3 regions of the Pseudoalteromonas sp. BSi20429 genome follow, and region 2 is predicted to be linked to each of the others. Evidence: predicted binding sites of a transcription regulator. Region 2 holds the regulator's gene; each other region holds the start of a gene.

Region 1 (4,197 bases), on a different contig from region 2:
TTTTCATAAACCAGTCTTGTTCCCACAGTGGCACTTCTATTGCTAAATTTGTTTCTTCACGTACAAACGGCACTGTCACTACTTCAAGTGCATCACCACGTTGCATATCAAAACCTACACCACCTTGTAGTAAGCGACGAATATTTGACAATGCCTCTACCGAGCGTGGAGTCATGGTTGTTTCACCGTTTTCTCCCACTTTAGCAATGTAGTCAACAGCAACTGATACGCTTATCCTACGTATTACACCACTTTGCTGGCGCTTATGAGAAATTGTAGTGTCGAGTTCATAATTACGTGTGGCTTCTTTGTGGCTGCGTGTTGGTGACGTAGCTGTGCCTGCACCACCTTGCCCCGCAACCTCAGGAATGTTCGAATTTAACGGTGGCTGATTTGTAAGCGCACCTGGAATACCAACAGCTAGGCCGCCAATGTTATTTTCTTCAAATGTGGTTTCGCTTCTAACCGCTGGTAGGTCTGGGTTATAACGCTTTTGAGTTTCCTCAATCGAGCTAAAGTCCATGCTCAAATCAACTTGGGCTGTATAGTTTGCAAGCCCAACAACCGGTATTAAAATACTGTCTATTTTTTCAAGATACTCTTGTTCGCGCTTACGTTCTAAATCGTATTCTTTACGAGAGCGTGCTGCTAATGAGCTTTGCGAACCTGAATTTAGTAATCGACCATTTTGATCGGTAACAGTAACTCGCATAGGCTCTAAACCCTGTACTGCCGAAGCAATCATATCAACAACAGAATCTACTTCTTCACGGTCGAGTGAGCGTCCACGCTTAAGCGTTAATACAACTGTAGCTGATGGTTTTTTTTCTCTGCGGGCAAATACGTTTTCTTTAGGAATGGCTAACAATACTTTGGCGCGAGTAATGTTGTTAAGTTCTTCAATGGTGCGTGCTAACTGCTGTTCTCGACCATGTTTTAGGCGTTCGCGCTCTAAGCGTTGGCTTACACCAAAGCCCATATCTTGCATAATTATGTCAGAGCCCGACGCTGGCCCTTGCTCTAACCCTTCGCGGGTCATTAACAATTTAATATTTTGGTATTCGCTTTCATCAACCGACACAACGTTGCCATCTAGTTGATATTCAATTTGTTGCGCATCTAAAAAGTCGAGCGTTTGAATAAGCTCTTCAGTTTGCATTTTGCCTAACGGGCGCATATCTGGCTGACGAGCCCAAATAATAATGAAAATCGCGATAGCTAAACAAATAGCCAATGCTATAACCAATGTTACTTGGCGCAATACATCAACACCATTTAAAGCACTTAAGTAGCCTGATTTTTGTTCTTGTTGATCATCACCACCACTTTGGTCAATACCGCCACCAGCAAGTGCTAGGTCTGTAGATTGGTTAGATTGCGCCACAATAATTCTCCACTACCTAATTAAACAGGCATGTTCATGATTTCTTTATAAGCTTCAACAAGTTTATTACGAACCTGTACTGTAGCCTCAAAAGCAACTGACGATTTTTGAGAAGCAATCATCGCCTCAGCAAGCGATACACTTCGATCACCCATCTCAACTGCTGTTACTTTTTGAGCGGCATCTTGTTGTAATCCGTGCACTGAATTTAGTGCATCACTTAGCATGTCGCCAAACTGGGAAGTAGAAGTAGGTTGAACTTGAGTCGGCAATTTATTTATTTGATTATTACGGCCGGCTTCTAAAGCCATTGATTGCATTTCTTGAAATACAGCACTGTTTTGAATTTTCATAATTTATCTCTGACACGCAGTGAACTCTTATAAGTAATAAAGCACAAAGCATGCCAAATAATTAATCATTAAAATACAATAGGTTAACTTTAATTTTTGTTAGTCAGAGTTTTGACAACCCTAAGTTCGCAGCGCAAACTTAGGGTTTATAGGAGGCTATGCAGGAAGTGAAATACCTAAATCGCGCATTTGCGCTAGTTTATAACGTAAAGTTCGTGGGCTTATGCCCAACGTTTCGGCAACGTCTTTACGCTTACCTTGGCAACGTGCAAGGGTTTCTAAAATAATGCGATGCTCTTTGTCTTTAAGCTCATCTTTATAGCTACCGGTATCTGCCGCTAGTAAACCTTGTTTGGGTTCATCCTCGGCATGCGATTTTTCATCATAATATGCAGAGCTTAGCGTGCTTTTATCAACGCCTTTATCTGCGTGAGCTAATTCTGTTGGCGATACTATTTGCGCTGGTGCCAATGATGGCTCCATAACAAAGTTATTAGATACTAAGTTTTCGATAAAAATAGCATGCTCGTTTATTGTGTTACCCGTGCGCAATATAAGTGCACGCTGTATAACGTTATCAAGCTCGCGCACATTACCAGGCCACGCGTGAGCCAGTAACTTTTGCTCGGCAGCTTTATCTAAATACGCCATAGGCTCTTTGCTTTTACTTATATGGCGCTCAATTAAATGCTTAGCCAATACAATAATATCGCCAGGGCGTTGGCACAATGGACGCCACATTAGTGGAAAAACATTAAGCCTGTAATATAAATCTTCTCTAAACTGATTTTCAGACACGGCTTCTTTTAAATCACGATTACTGGTTGCCAAAATACGTACATCGAGCTGGATTGTTTTACGGCCCCCTAAACGCTCTACTTCACGCTCTTGCAGTACGCGTAAAAGTTTAGCTTGTAGCCCTAAGTCCATCTCAGTAATTTCATCAAGTAAAATAGTACCGCCTTGTGCTTGCTCAAACTTACCCGGACATGCTTGAATCGCGCCCGTAAAAGCTCCTTTTTCGTAACCAAATAACGTGGCTTCGAGCATATTTTCAGGAATAGCCGCGCAGTTAATCGCTACAAATGGCTCATTACATCGGCTCGACTTATCATGAATATAACGCGCAAGTACTTCCTTACCCGAACCACTTGGGCCAAGTACCATTACACTTGCATCAGAGCGTGCTACTTTACTTGCAAGCTCCAATAATTGAATACTAGTTGGGTCGGCAACAATAGGTCCGTCGGTTTCTTTTGCTTTTTCAGGCAAATAACGGCTCACCATATTTAACAGCACTTCAGGTGCAAATGGTTTAGCCATGTAGTCAATTGCACCTAGGCGCATCGCCTCTACCGCATCGTCAATTGTGGCGTACGCCGTCATCATCAATACAGGTAAATCAGGGTGGTTTAATTTAATACTGCGTAGTAAATCAAGTCCACTCATTGCGCCCATTTGCACGTCGCTTACAACAAGCGAAAATTGATCTTTTTTAAGCAGTAACATTGCTTGCTCAGCACTGTTGGCTGCAACACATTCAATACCCGACATTTCAAGGGTGTCTATTAAGGCTTCACGAAGCCCAGCGTCATCTTCGACAACTAAAATAGTGTTACTCATAATGAACCCTCTAGTTTAGATGTTGCCTTAATAGGCAGTAACAAGCTAAAGCAGGCACCACCCTGCGTATTATTAGTCACATCAACACGACCTTGGTGCGCACTAGCCACCGAACTCACTACAGCAAGCCCTAAACCTGTGCCCTGACTTTTGGTAGTAAAAAATGGTTCAAAAATTTTATCGCTTTGGCTTAAATCAACACCTGGGCCATTGTCGCTCACACTAATACGAACCATATCTAAATCTTTTAAATCTCTTTGTGCGCTAATTTTTACTTTTGCACCGCCGCCAATAACTTGAATACTATTGTGCACAAGATTTTGAATAGCACTGGCCAATGCCGTTTTATTACCGACTATTTGTATATCTGGCTCTGGTAAGCTTACATCCAGTTCACTTTCATTAAGTGCGACCATCGCATCAGCGCCCGCTTTAACTTCTGTTAAAAGCTGCTGCATTGAAACTTGCTCAACAACTTGCTGATCGCCACTTTTAGCAAATAACAGCATGTCGTTTACTTGAGTTTCTAAATCTTTTAAACGCGACATTAACTTTGTTTGAAAGTTATCGCGAGATGCTTCGGGTAAGCGCTTAGACCCTAAATTAGCGGCGTAAAGCATAGCGGCTGAGAGCGGTGTACGGACTTGATGCGCCAGTGACGCAACCATTTTACCCAGCGCGCTTAATCGCTGCATATGTGCAACACGTTTTTGTAAGCGGCGAGTTTCGGTTAAATCCGTCATTAAAATAAGTTGCCCAGGCTCTGGTGCTAAAGCGGTAATATCAAGCTTTATTAGGCGCCCGTCTTTTAAAGACACTTCGTGGCCATCATCTTGA
Region 2 (4,197 bases):
CGAATTTTATGTGGTGATGATTCTAATAATAATGCGGTATCACAAGGAGCTGTTTTTGCGAGCATGCGCCTAACTTGAACAAATTGACCACTATTGAGTGACTTAGTCACCTGTTTTAGTTGCTGTAGTGGGTAATCTTGTTCAAAAGCTTCAGGCATTGGCGTCCTTTATAAATTTTTATATTACTTTATGGGGAGAGGTGAGTTAACTGGCGTCACTAACCGTATTTATTTTATATATCTGTTTTAGTTGGGGCATTAGTAATGCGAGCATTATTTTTATAACTGTTTATTCTTGTTCATTAAAACGTTGTGCTATTAATTCTCCAACAGCATGTAAAGCTTGCTCAGAATCGGGGCCTTTACATACAACTTTTACTTCTTTGCCTTGGCTACTTTCAAGTAACATTAGTGCAAGTACGCTATCGCCTGCAGCTTCTTTGTCATCTTGAAATAATGTAATTGTCGCATCAAACTGCACTGCCAATTGGGCAAGCACGGTGGCTGCTCTGGCGTGCAATCCTAATTTGTTTTTTATTAAAAAAGTGTCTTCACAATGCATAACTTACTCTACCTAAGCTGAACAGGTGATTATTCAGCTATATTATTTTTCTTGTTCGCGATGGCGAATTTTCACATTGGGATGTGTCATTGCAAAACTTTCACCGATAGTTTGCGCTAAATATACAGAGCGATGTTGTCCGCCTGTACACCCAATAGCAATGGTTAAATAACTGCGGTTATTTCGCTCTAAGTGCGGTAACCATGTTTGTACAAATGTTTGAATTTGCCATGTGAATTTTTGCACTATGCTGTGATTGGCCAAATAATCTTTAACAGGTTGATCTAACCCATTTAAAGGTTTTAATTCAGGTTCCCAATGTGGATTTGGTAAAAAGCGTGCATCAAATACATAATCTGCTTCTTTTGGTATGCCATGTTTAAAACCAAACGATTCAAACGTGACAATCAGTTGTTTATCTTTTTTACCTAAAATCTTTTCACGAATAGATTCAGCGAGTTGATGAACACTCAAATCAGTCGTGTCTATCATAAAGTCGGCGCGGGTGATTAATACATCAAGTAATTCTTTTTCTTTTTTGATGGCTAAATCAAGAGGCAACGAGTCAATTGATAGTGGGTGTAATCTACGAGTTTCAGAAAAACGTTTGATCAATGTTTGATCGTCGCTATCTAAATAAAATAACGTAGGGTTTGCAAAGCCTGGCAAGTATTCAAGAATATCGTTAAATTCATCTTGTTGTTTAGGGATGTTACGCACATCAATGCTAACAGCAATTTTATCGTAGCTATCAGACACACTGCGAACTAATGAAGGAAGCAAGTTAACTGGAATATTATCTACACAATAATAACCTAAATCTTCTACAACGCGTAAAGCAACCGACTTTCCAGAACCAGAACGGCCGCTTATGATAATTAACTCCATTTAACACCCTTTATAAAACTATGATTGATTGACAATAACTTGGTAAAGCTCAGCATCTGATTTTGCACTGCGTAACTGTTTACAAAAATCTTTGTTGTTTAGTTTATCAGCAATGGTTGCTAGAGTCTTTAAGTGCTGCTGGTTATCGCCATCTGGTACGATGAGTGCGACGAAAATATCAACAGGGCGATTATCGATTGCATCAAAATTTATTGGAGTTTCGCTAACGAGTACTAAAGCCAAAGGCTCTTCTGCACCGCTCATTCTTCCATGAGGAATGGCAATGCCACGCCCTATACCTGTACTACCCAATTTTTCTCTGCTCATTAAAGCATTAAGAATATCTTGTTGCGGTAAATACGGAAGTTTGTCGTGAGCAAGTTCGCTAATGAACTCTAAAATTCTTTTTTTGCTATTAAAAAGGACCGCAGCTTTGCTGCAGTCCTGGCATATAAGTGAGCTTAATTTCATCATATTAGTGTCGAGCAAGCTTCTCTTTGTGTTTAATTACTTGTCGATCGAGCTTGTCGATCAACGAGTCAATGGCGGCATACATATCTTGATGTTCTGTAGAGGCAAATAGCTCAGCACCGCTTACGTGTATGGTGGCTTCTGCTTTTTGATTTAATTTTTCTACATCGAGAATGACATGAACATTATTAATATGATCAGAGTGTCTTTCTAGCTTCGCAAATTTGGTATTAATATAGTCTCTTAGTGAATCGGTTAATTCTACGTGACGACCAGTTAAGTTTAGTTGCATAAGCATTACCCTCTTTTTTTTGCGTCTTAAATCAAACTTTTACGCTGATTTGACGGTGGAATAGCCAGAGATTCGCGGTATTTTGCGATTGTACGTCTCGCTACTTTAATTCCTTGCTCAGCCAATATATCCGCTATTTTGCTATCACTCAATGGTTTTGCTGAGTTTTCTGCTGCGATTAATTTTCGGATAAGCGCACGGATTGCTGTAGATGAACATTCACCCCCGTTTTCGGTGCTTACATGGCTTGAGAAAAAATATTTAAGCTCAAATATACCACGGGGTGTGTGCATATACTTTTGGGTTGTTACGCGCGAAATTGTTGATTCGTGCATTTCTACCATTTCAGCAACATCATTTAAAACCATTGGTTTCATGGCTTCAGGACCGTGTTCAAAAAAGCCTTGTTGTTGCTTAACAATACAATTTGTTACTTTTAATAGCGTGTCGTTTCTACTTTCTAAGCTTTTAATAAACCATTTAGCTTCTTGTAAATGCGAGCGAATAAACTGGCTGTCACCACTGGATTTTACAGTGCGAGACATTGCAGCGTATTGGCTATTAACACGAATTTTAGGCATGCTATCTGGGTTTAACTCAACAACCCAGCGGCCTTTAATTTTTTTAACTGACACATCGGGAATAACATACTCAGATTCTTCTCTTACAATAGTATCTGCTGGTTTAGGGCTAAGAGTATGTATTAATGTCATTACTTCTTTAAGCTCTTCTTCTTTGAGCTTAGTTTTCTTCATTAATGTACGATAGTCACGAGCAGCTAATAAATCAATATGCTCGGTTAAAATCATTTTTGTTTCATTAATGTAAGGTGTTTCTTTGTCAAACTGGTTAAGCTGAATACACAAACACTCTTGTAAACTACGTGCAGCAATACCAACAGGATCAAACAGTTGGATGCGTTTTAATACAGCTTCAATTTCATCAAGTTCGACTTCGTTATCATCTTCGTTTTCTTGATTAAAGCTTTCTAAAATCTCTTCGCAGCTTAGTGTTAAAATACCTGAATCATCGACGGCTTCTACAATCGCAATAGCAATAGCTTCGTCTGTAGGGCTAAATGGCGTTAGTTGTAACTGCCACATTAAATACTCATGGAGCGTTTCAGTAGAGGCGCCTTGGTATATTGATTCGTCTTCAGGCATCGGACCCGATGATGCTGCTGGGGCGGCACTCATGTACTCATCCCAACTAACATCCATAGCCATGTCGTCACTTAGCGTGTCTTTTGCAAGTGCTTCACCACTATCTTGTTCGTATTCGCTTGGAGCATCATCGGCAGATGCGCTAACAGTTATGTCATCTGTATCTGCTTTTTGCTCGTTTTTACCTGCAGCGTCTTCTGAATAGTCTGCTTCTTCAACCTCTAATAGCGGGTTGCTGTCGAGAGCTTCTTGTATTTCTTGCTGGAGATCCAATGTACTGAGTTGCAACAAACGAATAGCTTGTTGCAGCTGTGGAGTCATTGTAAGTTGCTGGCCCATGCGCAGCTGTAGTGATTGCCTCATGTATCTCTAACAATCCTTTTATGTTGTTATAATTAATACTAGCAGATGCTTAAAGACATGGCGTAAATGTTACAGCCTAAATTGCTCGCCTAAGTAAACATCGCGTACTGTTTTATCATTTAATACGTGTTCTGGAGTACCTGATGCAATCAGCTCCCCATGAGAAACAATGTAGGCTTTTTCACAAACATCAAGGGTTTCTCTTACGTTATGATCGGTGATTAATACACCAATCCCACGATTTTTAAGATGTTCTATTATTTTCTTTATGTCTAATACCGAAATCGGGTCAACACCTGCAAATGGTTCATCCAGTAATATAAATTTAGGATCTGCTGCCAGCGCACGTGCTATTTCAACACGACGACGTTCGCCTCCTGACAATGCCATACCTTGGCTATCACGAATGTGTTGTATGCTAAATTCATCTAATAATTTATCGAGAGTGTCTTCTCTAGC
Region 3 (4,197 bases), on a different contig from region 2:
CTGGTAGGCCACCTAATCCAATCACTGGGTCTAAGCTTGCGTCAGTTTCTTTGTCTGTTTCTGTTTTAGCAGCTTTTGTTGCTTGAGTAGACTCTTGCAATTTAACCGTAATTATATCGCCAGTACGTAGCGCTTTTTTATCAGAATATAAGTCGTTTGATGTATGAGTATTAAACAATGAACCTGTGGCTACCAGCGGCTCTAAAATAGGCTCGGGGTACATAGGTGCGTAGTAAGGGTCATCCTGCACTACCTCACTATTTTGCGTAGACATACAGCCACTTAAAAATAATGTGCCCGCTGCAAATAAAATAATATTACGCATAATTCCCCCTACTTTATTAAAGCTGTTGATTGATATAACTCATCATTTCGTCAACGGCCGAAATTACTTTTGAGTTCATTTCGTAAATACGCTGAGTTTCGATTAGGTTTACTAGCTCTTCAGTTACATTTACGTTTGATGTTTCGAGTGAACCTTGAATAATGCTACCTAACCCTTCAACACCCGGGTTACCTTGTACCGGCGCACCACTTACAGCGGTTTCGGTATAAAGGTTTTGACCAATTGGCTCAAGGCCCGATGGATTAATAAAGTCACTAATAGTCAGCTGACCAATGACTACGTTATCGGCTTGGCCTGCAACACGTACAGATACTTCGCCGTCTTGCGAAACCGTAATTGATTGCGCGTCATCTGGTACATTCATTTCTGGCTGAATCACATAACCTGCGCCCGATGTTACAATTCGTCCATCGCCATCGGTAGTAAACTGACCATTGCGCGAGTAAGCAATATTGCCATCTGGTTGCAGTACTTCAAAAAAACCTTCGCCAGAAATCATCCAATCTAGTGAGTTTTCGGTGGTCAACATGTTGCCTTGCGTAAACTCTTTTTGGTTAGCTACAACTTTAGCACCCGCACCTAACATTAAGCCTGATGGCATTTCGGTATCTTGCGATGAACGACCGCCCGGCTGATTAATATTTTGATAAAGTAAATCTTCAAATATAGCGCGGCTTTTTTTGTAACCTACGGTACTCGCATTCGCTAAGTTATTTGAGATAACCGATATATCGGTTTGTTGAGCGTCTAGCCCCGTTTTACTGATCCACAATGCTGGATTCATAATCGTGTCCTCACTTTAAAGTTAAACTATGCGTAATAACTGATCTTGACGCTCGTCAATTTCTTCAGCTGTTTTCATTAATTTCACTTGTAATTCAAATTGGCGCTGGTGGCTGATCATGTCGACCATTTCGTGAACCGGGTTCACATTCGACATTTCAAGCGAACCACTTAAAACTTTTACATTGGCAGAGGTATCTACTGTTACATTTGCTTTTGGTCTAAATAAACCGTCGTTACCTTTTTCGAGCTGTGAGCTATTTGCTTCTACCACTCTAAGCGTGTCTATTTCTTCTAAAAAATTAGCGGGAGCGCCTTGTGGTCGAACTTGAATAGCGCCATCTTGGCTAAACCCTATTTTTTCGACTGGGACGGGTAAAATAACAGGTCCCCCTTCGCCAATAACTTGACGACCGTGGCTGGTTACGAGCATACCTTGAGCTGTAACGTTTAACGTACCCACTTTTGTGTAAGCTTCATTACCGGAGGCATCTTGCACAGCAAGCCATGCGTTATCGCTCATTGCGATATCTAAGTCTCGCCCGGTTTGAACAATGCCACCCGATACCATGTTTGAACCCGGACGCTCTTGCATTGAAAATACACGTGTAGGCAAACCTTCGCCAAACGCTTGCATAGAACGCGCCTGCGCAAAGTCTGCTTTAAATCCTGTTGTATTTGCATTCGCCAAATTATTGGCTTTTAAAGCAAGCCCTTGTAGACTTTGCTTGGCGCCAGAGGCCGCAATGTAGACCATTTTGTCCATAGTATCGACTCACATAAAAAATCTCTGAACTTATAAATGCAAAATAGGTGCCAGATTAAATTTGACGCAACATTGAGAGGTATTTAGAAGGGCTTACAAAGAGGACTTATAAAAAAGGCTGCAAAAATGCAGCCTAATATATTTAATGGGGTTTAGCTTATCGAATCTGCAAAATACTTTGCTGAATAGTTGAGTTAACTTCAAGCGCACGTGAGTTTGCTTGGTAATTACGCTGTGCAGTAATTAAATCTACAAGCTCGTTTGTAAGGTTAGTATTTGATTGCTCAAGCGCTGATGAGTTAATTCCACCAAATGTACCCGAACCAGCTTCACCCGCTACAGGTTCACCTGAATCAATACTTTGCTTCCAGCTTGTATCACCCACTTGTGATAACCCTTGTGAATTTGGAAAACGTACCATAGCCACTTGGCCTAGGAATGTTGAGTCACCATTACTGTAAGAAGCGACAATTTTACCGTCTGTGCCAATATCAATTCCGGCTAAACGACCAACTGTTGAGCCATCTTGATCGAGTGCTTTTACTTCAAAACCACTTGAATACTGAGTTGGGATACGTCCTGCCGTGTTATTTTCATCGCGCCAGTTAAGCTCAATACCAGTACCAGGGAAAGTTGCACCATTGTCTAGTAATGTTGATAAACCAGCGCCAGAACCCGCTGGTAGTAATATTTCATCAAAAGTAGTTGTATTTGTATTTGCCACACCACCTGTTGTTGATGGCAAACCACTTGAGTTAAAACCTAGGGTAGTCAGTGGTGTATAAGGTGTCGTTGTTTGTTCTCCACCAGTTGTGCCATCAACTACTTTGCCATCAAGTGTTGCGTATACTTCCCAACTGTTATCTGTACCACCTGCTGCGGCATCATCTTCTTTAGCAAAAAAGTACTGTAAGATGTGCGGCTCACCTAGTGAATCATATACTGTTGTTGACGTAGATGAGTTATAAGTACCACTAGACGTAGGGTCAAAATCTAGACCTGATGGATCCGCCGTTGCATCTAAGTTAAACGACAAAAATACATTTTCTGTTGCGCGAGGTGAACCAGACGAATCAGGGATTTGAATTGGATCAGTTGTGCTCAAACTTACCGACGTTGTATCACCTGTAGATGAATCAACTGGGAATGCTTGTAAAAAGTTACCTTTTGCGTCAACCATAAAGTTATCTTGGTTAAGCTTAAATGCACCCGCACGTGTATATGTTAAATCTTGCGAAGATAAATCGTCGGTCATCGCAAAATAACCTTCACCAGTGATTGCTAAATCAAGTGAGTTATTTGTAAATTGCAGTGAGCCTTGGTGAAACTGCTGCGCAACCATGGTTGTTTGCACACCGTCACCATTTTTAGTCTTACCAGAGCTAAACACTGATGAAGCGTAAACATCGGCAAACTCAGCGCGTGACTCTTTAAAACCTGTGGTATTAACGTTTGCAATATTATTTGCCGTTACGTCTAAATCTTTTTGCGCGGCAGCAAGGCCGGTTAATGCAATATTGAAGCTCATAATTCACCTCTAACCTGTTAGTCTGTGGCCTGCTAGCAGGCGAAAAATACTAAAATTTATTACGCGATTTCTGCTACATCTGTCAGCCTAACCGCACCTTCTTTAGTGTTAATAATAATGCCACTTGAGCCATTAATATTAACGCTTTCAATGTTCTTGAATGTAGCAATGGGCAAGCTTGAAAATTCGCCGTCAGTACTTCCTTCGGCGGTTACTGAGTATTCACCTTCAGGTAAACGCTCACCGGCTTCATTTTTGCCATCCCACGCAAAACGTACTGCACCTGCTGATTGAGAACCCATATCAATAGTTCTCACTAGCTGACCTGATGCATCTGTCACTTTAATTTTTAAGTTATCAACGGCTTCTTCTGCCACTGCAGAGCCTCTGGCATCACCCGTTTCATTTAAATCCAGGGTGTTTGACTCAAGTAAAGCTTGCTTGCCAACAAGTGTTGATGCTTGCAATGCTGAATTTGATGTCATAGAAGACGCTAAGCTATCAAAATTTGAATTTAAATCGCTGATGCCTTGCGCCATTGTGAAACTAGTCATTTGCGCAATCATTTGATCGTTATCCGCAGGGTTACTGGGATCCTGAAACGATAATTGCTGAGTTAACAAAGAGAAAAAGTCTTCTTGTGTTAACGCATCACTCTCATTATCACTGGTCGCTACTTGCGATTCTTGCCAGCGTATAGAGTCTAAATAGGATGAAGATGTACTAATATCGTTACTCATAACCTACCCTCGGTTACCGCTGCCCTAGCAACAG

The links. Region 2 encodes sigma-54, which starts transcription at its own class of promoters, with help from an activator protein. Its sites were predicted from a motif close to GTTGGCACGNNNNTNGNNT; they were not measured.
Region 1: a site for sigma-54 is predicted at 1,777-1,795, ahead of fliE (flagellar hook-basal body complex protein FliE). Genes of this name have one in related genera too.
Region 3: a site for sigma-54 is predicted at 1,932-1,950, ahead of P20429_RS13590 (flagellar basal body rod protein FlgF). Genes of this name have one in related genera too.

Annotation. Positions count from the first base shown of each region.
Region 1 covers NZ_BADV01000026.1:4,008-8,204, reverse strand. The annotation lists gene fliF (flagellar basal-body MS-ring/collar protein FliF) at 1-1,384, opposite strand, end outside; gene fliE (flagellar hook-basal body complex protein FliE) at 1,405-1,737, opposite strand; gene P20429_RS13505 (sigma-54 dependent transcriptional regulator) at 1,894-3,360, opposite strand; gene P20429_RS13510 (PAS domain-containing sensor histidine kinase) at 3,357-4,197, opposite strand, start outside.
Region 2 covers NZ_BADV01000010.1:15,609-19,805, forward strand. The annotation lists gene mgtE (magnesium transporter) at 1-158, opposite strand, end outside; gene P20429_RS17625 (HPr family phosphocarrier protein) at 289-561, opposite strand; gene rapZ (RNase adapter RapZ) at 604-1,449, opposite strand; gene ptsN (PTS IIA-like nitrogen regulatory protein PtsN) at 1,468-1,920, opposite strand; gene hpf (ribosome hibernation promoting factor) at 1,925-2,212, opposite strand; gene P20429_RS17605 (RNA polymerase factor sigma-54) at 2,239-3,738, opposite strand; gene lptB (LPS export ABC transporter ATP-binding protein) at 3,808-4,197, opposite strand, start outside.
Region 3 covers NZ_BADV01000025.1:4,452-8,648, reverse strand. The annotation lists gene flgH (flagellar basal body L-ring protein FlgH) at 1-325, opposite strand, end outside; gene flgG (flagellar basal-body rod protein FlgG) at 342-1,130, opposite strand; gene P20429_RS13590 (flagellar basal body rod protein FlgF) at 1,152-1,895, opposite strand; gene flgE (flagellar hook protein FlgE) at 2,053-3,423, opposite strand; gene P20429_RS13600 (flagellar hook assembly protein FlgD) at 3,483-4,163, opposite strand; gene flgC (flagellar basal body rod protein FlgC) at 4,177-4,197, opposite strand, start outside.